Regions from separate parts of the Mammaliicoccus sp. Dog046 genome, predicted to be linked through region 1. Evidence: riboswitches for the same ligand, from Rfam matches in the RefSeq annotation. Region 1 holds a riboswitch; each other region holds the start of a gene.

Region 1 (4,299 bases):
AAAATTATGAATAAAGATTACAAAGAAGAATAATGAAATACCCAAAGTTAATTTCGTTATAACATTTACGTTATCGATAAAGGTAGTATATTGTTTCCAGTTACTTAGCATCAATATCACCACCAGTAACTAATAATTGTTGATGAGATATTGTGAATTGCTTTGTAGCATATCTATTAATAATTTCATTTTCGTGTGTAATCATTAAGATAGTTTGACCAGATTGAACGCGGTTATGAAATAACTTTATAAGTTCAAATGTATTATGACTATCCAGTCCAAAGGTTGGTTCATCTAACAATATGATATCTGATTGCGTACTTAATGCTGTCGCAACACTCAGACGTTTCTTCTGTCCGATAGATAATTCAAATGGGTGTTGATGTTTAACGTGTTCTAATTTAAGTAACTGTAACATTTCTATTGTTCTCTCTTGCGCTGTTGCTTTATCCTGGAATGCAAAGTTAATATAAATTTCGTTGTATACAGACATTTCTATAAATTGTAGTTCTGGATTCTGATAAACAAAATAAATATGCTGAGACGCATCTTTTACTTTGTTTAAAGGTTGGCCTTCGAATGACATCTCGCCTTTATATTTAACAAGCTGCATAATTGATTCTAAGAAAGTTGTCTTACCAGTACCATTCTTACCTGTTAACGTGATCCATTCACCGCTATTGATTGTTATATGGTCACTATTAAACAATGTACGTTTTCCACGTAATATGTTTAATTGGTCTAAGGATAGTAAAGGTTGGCTGTTTGTTGCCTTATATTCTAGTTGTGGCGCAAATTGCCATGAATTAGGGTGCCATACACCATATTGATTTAAAATTTGCGTATGGTTGTTTAAAATGTCTTCTGGCGTACTATCATGCGTAATTTCTCCTGTTTCATTCATTACAATAACTCTATCAACGTAATTCCAAATATAATCTACTTTATGTTCAACAATAACGACAGTTTGGTGTTCCCAATGTTGCATCATAAGATTCCACAATTGTGTTGTCGCTTCTCGATCTAACATGGCAGTAGGTTCATCTAAAAATAACGTATCTGATTCTTGTAACAACATAGATGCAATTGCTAGCTTTTGTTTCATACCGCCACTTAATCGATCAAGCTTTGTTGAAGCATCAGCTTCAAGGTTTACTTTTTGCATTGCTTCTATTATTAATGGATCCATTTCGTGTGCAGGTACGTTTTTATTTTCTAAAATAAATGCAAGCTCTTCTTTAATACGAGGCATACAAAATTGTGTATCTGGATCTTGGAAGATAACTCCAGGAGAAGGATCTATATGCTTATGATCGTATTTCATTGGAATATCCATAGATCTAGGGATAATACCACTTAGTACATTTAATAATGTACTTTTACCTGAACCGCTAGGGCCAAGTAAAAGTACTTTTTCTTTATCTTTAATTTCAATATTTATGTTTTTAAATATAATACGTTCATCTTCTGGAAATTTGAGTCTTAAATTTTTAAGTGATAACAATGGAATAACTCCTATAATAAGTCATAATCTTTTTTAGATGCAGGTCTAAAGAGTTTTGTAACACCAGTTTGATCGAGCGCTCTTACGATTGCATATCCTAATGCACCTGCAACGATTGCACCACTCAATATTCTAATAGTGAACATAAGAACGACGTTCCAAAGAGCTACATCACCTAAATAATTATAATACCAGTCGATAGGTAAAGTAATGATACCTGCTGCCATACCTGCAATTACCGCAACAGATAATTTTCTTGATTGGTAACGAACAACTAGAAAAATGACTTCACAAGCTAAACCTTGTAACAATGCATAAATGAAAGTAGGGATGTCAAACTGACCCATAACAATTGTTTCACCAGCACCAGCAGCGAATTCAGCTAAAATAGCCACACCAGGTTTTTGGATAATTAAATAAGCAACGATAGCTGCTATAAACCAAAAACCATAAACAGATTGTTCTAAATGTAAGCCTAATGGTTTGAGGAATTCATAAGGAATCCATAAAAACTTATAAATGATTGAGAAGATTGCACCAATTAAAACTGTGACTAAAATATCAGACAATGTTAAACTTTTTGACATGTGTATTTGCTCCTTTATATAAAAAAATGTGCACTCCTATATCTAAATAGAAGCGCACAAAAATATTGTTATCATCATTAAAATGAATATTATATGATTTTCGAACACTTTCCTACGCTAGTATCATCTAGATCAGGTACGAAGGGTCCAGACTATAAATATGTCCGTCTCAGTTAAAAACGCCCCTAGTGCATGTATTGAATTGTTAACACTAACAATAAGTCGAAATAGTTTTTTTGTCAATAGGAATTCTTAGTGTTCGCTCATCTAACGAATCTAACAACGTATTAAACGGAATGACTTATTCAAAAGTATCTTGAATATTGTCTTTCGTTTTTTCTTGACCGTCTTTGCGATCATTACTATTTTGTTGTTCTTTTTCTTTTACTTTTTTTGCTTCTTCTTTATGCTTATCATTTGCTGGCATAATAACACTCCTTTAAAATCTGTGATATTATAGTATACCCAACTAGATAAGTTTTTTAAACTTCATACTAGTACTTGGGACCGATTTTCAATATAATTAAAGACAATTGAAATTGAAACAACTATAATGTTCAATGAGGTGAAGAACATGTCTATAAAGAAAAAGAGCTGGGAAGTTCATTTTAGTCATATTATAGGTATATTCATTTTAATAACTGGATTACTTATACTATTTAATGCACCACGAATAAAAGATTATAATATTAAAGATTCTAGTGAAATTCACATTAGAAATATTGGAGACTTCTTTGTTGCTTTTTTTGATGAATTAGTAAGAATTTTAAATCACTATATCGGTGGCATGCCGGTTGTCACATCAATCATCATTTTATTATTAGGGATATTTGTATTATTGATAGGACGCACATTAAGAAGAACTACAAATTATGATTATGACATTTCGATATTTTATATCGGATTAACCATTTTGTTTATGGTTGTCATTATGATGACGATGTTCCAAGTATACAGCTTCGCATCATTTTTATTCATCATTCCGTTTGCTATACACATTGGATATGTCGTTTATAAAAATGAATTAGATCCAACGAATCGTAAATATCATTATTTATGGATCATTATTTCATATGGTTTATGTTATTTTATTTCTCAATTTGCGATGAATCATAATATAGATGCGAAAAACGTTAAACCAATTGATGTAATGAGTGTCAATTTATTTTTCATATTATTATGGTGCTTCAGTCAAATGTCGGTATGGGTAAGTTTATATTTAAGAAGATCATTACCTGTAAGTGATGAAGATATCGAATCGTCAAATGATGAAAAATATTCACGTGTTAAAAACAATCTTGTTACAAGTAAAATTTTAAACATGTCTCAAGGCTTTTATCAAAAATTACAAAACTTTAAACAAGCAACATTAGAAAAGTTTAATTCTGATGAAGCCATTGCGAAGCGTAAACAACGTAATGAAAGATGGAAAGAAATTATAAAAATAGAGGACGAAGATATTCCAAAATGGATGAGACGTCCTAAATGGTTAAAGAAAAGTTATATAGAATGGATATGTACAGCAGTATTATTCCTATTTACATTTATAGAATTTAATAATCGTAACGGGTTATTCTTATCTGGAGAATGGCATTTATCACAAATACAATATGTATTTGAATGGTTGACTTTATTCATCCTTCTTCTATTAATTATTTTATATGCTTACTTTAATTACACAACGAATTATAAAAATAAAAATAATTTCGGAAAATTGTTTGTCGTATCAGCTTTATTCTTTGAAATTGCAACTACGTTCTTTGTATCAGCAATTCAAACATCTCAATTTTCAGTGTTTATAACACCAATTTCATTTTTATTATTCTTGTTTATTACACCAGCATTTATTATTCATCTAAAAAAATCATTTTAATTTAAGTTTTTGACTATAACATTAGAAAAAAGCAGTAAACATTCGTGAAAATGAATGTTTACTGCTTTTTATTTTATAAAATAAAGTGATATAAAGTGCATAAACAATAACTAAATCAGCGACTGTTATATAACAAAATGTAATATGTAAATAATTTTAATGAATTTCTTCAAAAATGTATTGCGTGGAATAATTCTATCATTTATAATAATTTATAGTAAGCGTTTACATAAAAGGGGATCAAACTTTCTGGGGGAAATTTGATTAATAAATTCGGTTAACAGAGTATTCAATAGGGGGAATACTCTGTTTTTTTGCGTTTTGTGTTTTATACG
Region 2 (4,299 bases), 1.1 Mb from region 1:
ACTAAATTGTTCTAGCTCTGTTATTTTTATCTTTTCATCTACTGAATGTGCTTCAGTTAATTCCCCAGGTCCATATAATATTGTAGGTATACCGTAATCACTTAACCATCCGCCATCAGTCACACTTGGGTTCACTCCTTTTTTCAAAGGCGCTTTAGTCACATGTTTATGTGCGTCGGCTAACTTTTCAAATCCTGGATGATGTTCAGGTAAAGTAAAGCTCGGGAATATTTCACCTTTATCTTCTATCATAGATGTCCCTCCCCATTCAAATTGTAATGGGTTTTCTTTTAACCATAGATCCGCTTCAGCTATTTGATTCAAATAAGTTTCTATTTCATCGACAATATCTTTATCATTTTCATTAGGCAAATAATGGACTGTAATCCATAACTTACATTCATCTGCTATAAATGCCGGATGTCTCCCACCTTCAATCACAGCTGGATTTATCGTTGTTGAACCATAAGGCATACCCGGATATGACTTCATCACAGCCCAATGTTTTTCAAGTTCATTTAATGCATGTATGACTTTGTACATTTTATCTATTGCACTCGCACCAAATAAATGACCACCTGCATGAATCATTTGTTGGCGTGCACCATCGTGAATTGTTTCTTTACTTTTTACAGTAACCCATCCAGTGATGACGCCACCTTGACCTTGTGCAATTAAATGACTCGTATCTAATACAATTCCTAAATCAGGCGTTACTAACAAATGCTCACATGCTGTCTTTGTGCCCGCTTCACCGACCTCTTCTCCAACAACAGATTGCACAATAATATCTCCTTTAGGTTTTACACCTTTATGATTTAACTGTTCTAAAACATATAACAGTGTTGCAAAACCACCTTTCATATCACTGACGCCTCGCCCATATAAATAACCGTCCGATGATGTGAGTTCAAATGGCGGTACTGTCCAATCTGTCGCTTCTCCTACATTGGCAACATCAACATGACCATTTAACACCAACTTTGGTGCATCAGGATTTGTACCTTTCAATACTGCATTGATAACACTGTCATTTTCATATAATGGTATTCGATCAATGTCGAATCCTAAACGATGTAGCATTTGTTCAATTACATCTTGTAACGGATCCGTATTTCGTGCTGGTGGACTTTCCGTATTATATTGTATGAGTTGCTTAATGATTGCTTGATGTCTTTCCTCCATTATTACACCTCTCTTCTATTTAATTGGCGTTGTCCATGTTTCGATATTCTCCGCCATGTCCCAGAACATATATTCATAATAGCTCGTCTTAACAACGATATCTTCAAGCCTTTTCAATTCTTCTTCAGACTTACCTTCAGTGACGCTATCCATGAGTTCAATGCACATGTCTTTAAATTCCGTAAATTCTTCCGAAGCATACATTTGAATCCATTCATCATATAAAGCATGATGTGTATGTCGTTCCGCTTCTGCAAGTTTTAATCCAATATAGTTATAACTCCATGTACACGTTAATACCGCTGCAATGACATTTTCAATGCCACCTTGCTGAGCTTTATTTAACATATAACTTGTATAAGCCACTGTCGTTTGTGCAGGTTCAGTTTGCTCTAATTCCTCTTCTGAAATATAAAACTGCTTAGCGTAACCGCGATGCAAATCCATTTCCGTATGAAGCGTACCATTCGCTAAGTCTGCAAAAGTCATCATCATATTTAAATCTGTTGATTTCGCCGCTCCAATTGAAAATAATCGTGCGTATTCTATTAAATACACGTAATCTTGCTTTAACCAATGTTTAAACTTCTCTTCGTCTAACGTACCGTCACTTAACCCTTTTATAAAAGGGTGTCCCAAATATGATTCCCAAATTGGCTCTACTCTTTGAAATAATTGTTCAGTAAATGTCATGATATATCCTCCTTATTTATAAAAAAAAGACGCTATTTCCATATAGAAAATAGCGTCTACTCATCCGATAAATATAAGTTTCGCCACTTTCCTACGCCAGTATGAACTGGATCAGGTTCAAGGAATTTTAAAGATACACTTTAATCTCAGCCTCTTTATAAAGGCACTTCCAGTGGTCTAACATATGCAATTGTTATTATTTTTCTGTTCTAAAGATATTCTCTTTCTTCTTACCTCTAGCAAGCTCGTCAACAAGCTTGTCTAAATACCTAATTTCTTGCATTAAAGGTTCTTCAATTTCTTCAACTCTCATGCCACAAATCACACCTTTAATGAGCTTTCTGTTAGGATTTTTATTAGGCGCTTCTTCGAAAAACGTCTTGAAATCCGTGTCACTTTCTAATATACGTTGAAGGGCTTCTTCATCGTAACCCGTCAACCAAGTGATAATTTCATCTACATCTTCTTTAGTCTTCCCTTTTTTCTCAGCTTTTGTAACATAATGTGGGTAAACACTTGCTACACGCATCGCATATACTTTTTCATTTTTCAATTGAACTTCCCCCTTAACAATATTTTCATTTCAGCTTTATTCCCACATAACACAACTATTGTGCCATATCTTGTGTCACATGTGAATGATTTATACTTTCTTTATAACTCATGACGAAGAATATAATGCTCACAAAGGAAATGAGCGATAAGATACCAAACAATTCAATACTGTTATGGAGATGATCTAATAACAACCCACCAAGAAGCGGCGCTAATAAACCACCTAACTTTTGTAAGCCTGCTAATGAATAATAACTGCCTTTATAATTTTCTTCCGATAATTCATCAATTTGAATATCGACCATCGTAAATACGAGCATTTCTCCTAATGTAAATAAGACCATCGCCATGCCTTGATATAGTAAATGGTCCATGACACCCATGAAAAATAATCCAATCGGCATAAGTACACCACCTACAATGATCGAAGTTCTGATAGACGTCCATCTACTAAATTTAAATATAAAATATTGGCAAGTTAACACTGTGACACCATTGATGGATAACAATAATGCGAAGCGTTTTGATGCTTCAACTTGCGTATGATCTAGCGCAAAATATTGTGGTAACACACCCGACATCACATTATATCCAAATACGAATAAAATGAGACCAATCATTAATAATAGAAATGCTTTATTTTTCATCGCAATCATAAGCGTATCTTTAATTGTAGATTGCTTCTGTTTAACAGAAATTTGAAAGTTATGGTTATTTTTTATGAAGGTGAATGTGAATATTATTGTATTAAGCACATATGCACTGACAATGATGTTACAAATAAAATGAATACCAAATTGTTGGATTTGTGTAGATAATAAAGGCCCTAATACTGCAGAAATGTTAATAATATAATAGCGGATATTAAATACGATATGTTTATTAGACTGATCTGAAAATATAGCAATCATTGCTTTATATGTAGGAGATAAGAAACTATTGCCAACACTATTTACAATTGTGAATAGAATAAATCCTTGAAATGTATTGATGAAAGGAAAAGTAACAAAACTCAATGTTACTAATAATAATCCAGTATAGATGATGATTTTTTTATTTATTTTATCGACAAATGGTGCAGCAATAAAACTCATAAATAAGGACGATACTGCAAACATTGAAACAATAACCCCAATTTCAAATCCACTATATTGAAACTGTTTTGATAAATATATCGAGAGAAACGGAATAATTAAAAAGGTACTGAATCGCTCTAAAAATGTTGCGATAAATAATGTATAGATAATACTCGGTAATTTCATAAGATGTATGCACCCCTTTAATTTTCAGATAATTGCATTATGATGAGTGTATATGAAGCATTCCGATATGACAACCCGATATTGAATAAAAATCATTTGTATATGATATAGTATGCTAAAATTCATTTTAAATTTCATATAGTTTTCTGAACGAATATTTGTTATATTTGTGAGAATAAATATTCATGACAGGAGTAGATTGCATTGGACAATTGGTTAAGTTTCGTATTTATCGCATTAATTATTATCATCGTACCAGGCCCTGATTTTTTCATTGTTCTCAACAATACATTAAAAGGCAATGCTAAAAATGGCATCATGGCCGGATTAGGTATTTCAAGTGCACATGTACTATATTCAACCTTAGCAGCATTCGGGTTAATCTTTATATTAACGACTTCTTATTACGTATTTACCGGTATTAAAATTTTAGGTTCCATTTATATTGCCTATTTAGGAATTAAAACCATTTTAAATGCTAAGAAGACGTTTAATATTAATACCGATCAAAATAAAAAATTAAATATCGGCCTTGGAATGTCATACAAACAAGGATTTTTAAGTACACTCTTTAATCCAAAAGCAATATTATTTTATGTTAGTA
Region 3 (4,299 bases), 1.1 Mb from region 1:
GTAATTGTTCCAATATTAATTAAGAATGCTCCTGCGTGTTCCGCAAATTCCAATGCCTCATCTGGTTCTTCACTCATCGCCGGGCTTGCACCAAGCGATATTAATCCATTCGCAGTAAAATTCTTCACAACATCGTTTGTATAACATACGACAAGTGGTTTACTTACTCTTAGACTTTCTAATTTACTCATAATCTAACCCCTCAATTTTTTGGTAAGCAAAATGATTTACAGGACCTTGTCCTTTACCAATTTCAGGTGTATGCTGAATCGCTAAAGTGATAAATCGCTTAGCAGTATGCACCGCTTCTTCAATCGTATGTCCTTTAGCCAATTCTGCTGTTATCACCGCGCTAAATGTACAGCCTGTACCATGTGTATGCTTAGTATTGAATCTTTCACTCGTCCAATGCTTAATACCTTCATTAGTAAATAAATAATCGATGGCATCTCCTTCAAGATGACCACCTTTGATCACAACGCCTTTTGAACCAATTTCATTTAAAAAGAAAGCGCCTGCTTTTTTTATTTCTTCTTCAGTTTGTATTTTAAAACCAACAATTTCTTCTGCTTCTGGAATATTAGGTGTAACCACTGTCGCTAAACTCAGAAGTATTTCTTTAAGTTTATTTTTACCTTGCTCATCCATTAATGCATCTCCACTTTTCGCAACCATCACAGGATCTATCACGTAAGGTTTATTAGATGCTTCAATATATGGCTTGATAGCGTTCATCATTCCTTCTGAAGCAATCATCCCTGTCTTAATTGCATGTGGTTGTTCATCATCGAAGACACTCTTTAACTGACTTTCAATAACATCTACTGTTAAATGATGCACAGCTTGAACACCAAGCGTATTTTGAGACACAATACTCGTAGGTACGGCCATTCCATATACACCGGATGCTTGGAATGATTTTAAATCCGCCATTATTCCGGCACCACCTGTTGGATCTGTCCCAGCGATTGTAAGTGCAATTTTAGGCTTCTTCATATTGATTCACCTCAAACTCCCAATCTTCAATTTGATGTGCCATTTTAAAGAAATTACGTTCATGAACTGTACTTTCTAAGAAATTTCTTTCCACAACAGCTATAGCTTCTTCACTATTATGTTGGCTAAAATCATTTAACCAATTATCTAAAATGTCCATGAGTTCATCCATACCCTTATAATAGAATTCAAACCACGCCTTTAATTCATGATCCTCTGAAAAGTCATTACGTTCAATTGCCATTTGTGCTAGTTTTCTATATACATAAGGACATGGTGCCATAGCTGCTACTGTATATGCGACATCATCATGCGCGTAAGCATTGTAATACATATGCTTAATATAATGATCCGCAGTTGGATACCATGATCCATCTTTTATAATTTCTTGATATGATTCTCCAATATAGTCAGCAAGGATTTGATGTGCCCCTACTTCACCTGAAGAAGCAAATTCAATCTGTTCAAGTAAAAATTTTAATTCTGATTTAGAATTTATTTTAGGTATTAATAACGCATATACTTTTGCAAATTCATTTAAATATTTAGAATCTGCTTTTAAATAATGTTTTAACGCTTCTTTAGAAATATCACCATCGATCAATCCTTGTATAAAATCATCTTTATAAATTTCCTCAATGATCGGTTGCACTTTCTGTTTTAATCTGTCTGTAAAAAGCATTTTCCCACTCCTAATATTAAATTTCTCAATAAAAAAATGACCTCTTTCATAAAAAAGAAGTCAATTAACAATAGGTATATACGTTAATTAACTGCTTTCCTACGTTGGCATTACCCAAATCAGGTTATAAGGGACTGATTAATATCATCTCAGCCATTAAGGCGCCCCTAGCAGTCATTTACTTATTTAGTTAAATTAAGATTATCAAATAGAATCATTATGGTCAAATTAAAAAAATCGCCAAGGATATTTCCTAGGCGATTGGATTAATGTAATTAAATTTTCAACTTTTTAGCTTACCACCAGTTATTTTGAGAACGGAATGCAATCGCTGCATCAACTGAACCATAACGTTGTTTAGCGTAGTTAAGCATACCTTTTGTTTGTGTTTCTACTGAACCAGTTCCCCATGCTTCTTTCGTTTGACCAAGACCTCTGTAACCTAATTCATTTACAGCGTTTGGATTACCGCTTGATTCTGGTAATACGATTGTATTCCACATAGCTTCAGTACCACCTGCAGCTAAGAATTGAGCTTTAGTAGATCCACCAGTACTAGCTGTTGACGTTTGTGTTGTTTGAACACGTTGTGCTGGTGCTTGGTAACTTTGTTGAGCAGGCGCTTTATATGATTGTGCTGGCGCTTGGTAGCTTTGTTGTTGTGTTGGTGCTTGATAAGTTTGTTGTGCTGACGCTTGGTTAGATTGAACCGGCGCTTGTTGAGCAGCAGGCGCTTGTGCAGGAACTGCAGATTGCGCAGGTGCTTGTAATGATAATTTTTGACCAACAATAATCAAGTCTGATGATAAATTATTCCAAGCTTTTAATTGTGAAACTGTAACATCATATTTAGATGCAATCTTACTTAAAGTATCTCCCGCAACTACAGTATATTCTGTAGTAGATTGTGAAGCTTCTTTTGCTTCGTTAATCTTGATAACTTGATTTGGTAAGATTAAGTTAGAAGTTAAACCATTTTCTGATTTAAGTGCACTAACTGTAGTTCCATATTGTTGTGAAATACTATGTAAAGTATCTCCTGATTTTACTGTATGACTTGCTGCATCAGCTGTAGCTGTTACCCCTGTAGTAACTGCAACAGCAGCCGTTGACACTGCTAATAGTTTTTTCATGATTAAATGTTTCCTCCCGTGAGATTCACTTTTTATATGATTTTTACTGTTTAAACTATACCATTATTTTTCGTGACATAGGTTACAACAATATAAAAAAAATCTGGCAAACATTACAGTTTTATGACAATGATTTCCAAGTAATATTACTACATTACTTTTTAGAAAACCTTGATTTACAGGCGTATATTTAGATTGAGCAAAATCAATTATCAGACAATTTGTCATATTTCTGTAATTTGTTATCCAATTATAAATGATTATGTATACTTGCTGCCCTACAGCAAGACAGCAAGTTTTTGAAAAGATTCAATATTTATAAAAAAAAATAGGAAGTACAATCTATGAAACAACCAACATACTCAATAGCTATTTCGGAGGATCCGGGGAAGATGTTGTTACTTTACGTGCATCGTTATCACCTTGTGACTCTGAATTGATAACTTTTATCGCATGACTATATTTATCATACATTTCATCACTCACACTTTGTTGACTACTTTCACGCACATGATGCATCGCTCGCTGTTTCTCTTTGTGGATTTGTGAAGATAAATCATTTGAATAACTCTCAACACTTTCACTTATTAATTCATGTATATCTTCTTTACTTTGAGGAAAAGAACCTTTAGAAGATGCAGGCATATTTAAAAATTTAATGGTTTCACAAATAATTTCAGTTATAAATTGCTTTTTATCTTCTTTCATATATGCCCTTGTCTGAATTTGACCAGTTAATGCAATTAATTGCCCTTTCCTCGTATATTCATGAATGTTATACGCTAGCTTTCCAAACGCTTTACATACGATAAAGTCTACCGCCATATTTCCATCTTTACCTTTGTAACCACGTTCAACAGCTAAACAAAATGTTGAGATCATCATTTCACCCTTTTTAAAAAATGATGGGTCTTTCGTTAATCGGCCTACTAGAACAGATTTATTTAACATATTCTCACCTCCTTTAACCTTAATATAAAGTGATGCACACTTTTTCGTCAAAATGGAAAAATGGAAATAAACAGTAACTAAATCCTACAATTTCCAATGTTTATTTTTATTTTTCTCATAAGTGCTTTATAATGGATATCAAAGTTGAAGATTCGTAGATTTAACTAAGAGGAGGTTGTTTATGAAAACATTTAAAGCAGTCCGATTTCAAATTGTTAATGATGAACAAATTACTGAATATGAATTATTAGATGGAATAATAATTAATAAAGAAAATAGTGGTACTGGTTGGTTGTTAGAAATATTGATTTCTGATATTCATCTTGATCAAATGAAAACATATTATGAACAGCAAACTTTGCTAGACACACGTGTCGTTATCACTAGACCATCAAATGATCCAGCACTTTTTGATGCGACGATTAAATATATTCAAGAGCTTGGAACTCAAATATCAGTCGTTTTTGAATGTCATATTTATACTTTAAGACAAGTGTATGCTGAACGATTATTAGAACAATTAATTGATGAAGGATT

What was found. Region 1 has a riboswitch for thiamine pyrophosphate ahead of P3U32_RS08810 (ECF transporter S component). Riboswitches for the same ligand answer to the same signal wherever they lie in the genome.
Region 2: it holds a riboswitch for thiamine pyrophosphate, as region 1 does, so the genes downstream of both, tenA (thiaminase II) here and P3U32_RS08810 (ECF transporter S component) in region 1, are expected to answer to the same signal.
Region 3: it holds a riboswitch for thiamine pyrophosphate, as region 1 does, so the genes downstream of both, tenA (thiaminase II) here and P3U32_RS08810 (ECF transporter S component) in region 1, are expected to answer to the same signal.

Annotation. Positions count from the first base shown of each region.
Region 1 is NZ_CP120131.1:1,766,760-1,771,058, reverse strand. It holds gene P3U32_RS08820 (energy-coupling factor transporter transmembrane component T family protein) at 1-111, opposite strand, end outside; gene P3U32_RS08815 (ABC transporter ATP-binding protein) at 101-1,504, opposite strand; gene P3U32_RS08810 (ECF transporter S component) at 1,516-2,091, opposite strand; TPP riboswitch at 2,184-2,288, opposite strand; gene P3U32_RS08805 (hypothetical protein) at 2,393-2,518, opposite strand; gene auxA (lipoteichoic acid stability factor AuxA) at 2,666-3,964, shown strand.
Region 2 is NZ_CP120131.1:321,473-325,771, reverse strand. It holds gene P3U32_RS01515 (acetylornithine deacetylase) at 1-1,185, opposite strand, end outside; gene tenA (thiaminase II) at 1,201-1,878, opposite strand; TPP riboswitch at 1,950-2,059, opposite strand; gene P3U32_RS01505 (DUF2200 domain-containing protein) at 2,075-2,431, opposite strand; gene P3U32_RS01500 (MFS transporter) at 2,487-3,695, opposite strand; gene P3U32_RS01495 (LysE family translocator) at 3,900-4,299, shown strand, end outside.
Region 3 is NZ_CP120131.1:710,432-714,730, reverse strand. It holds gene thiM (hydroxyethylthiazole kinase) at 1-191, opposite strand, end outside; gene thiD (bifunctional hydroxymethylpyrimidine kinase/phosphomethylpyrimidine kinase) at 184-996, opposite strand; gene tenA (thiaminase II) at 983-1,678, opposite strand; TPP riboswitch at 1,758-1,857, opposite strand; gene P3U32_RS03500 (LysM peptidoglycan-binding domain-containing protein) at 1,975-2,811, opposite strand; gene P3U32_RS03495 (single-stranded DNA-binding protein) at 3,181-3,762, opposite strand; gene P3U32_RS03490 (YwpF-like family protein) at 3,944-4,299, shown strand, end outside.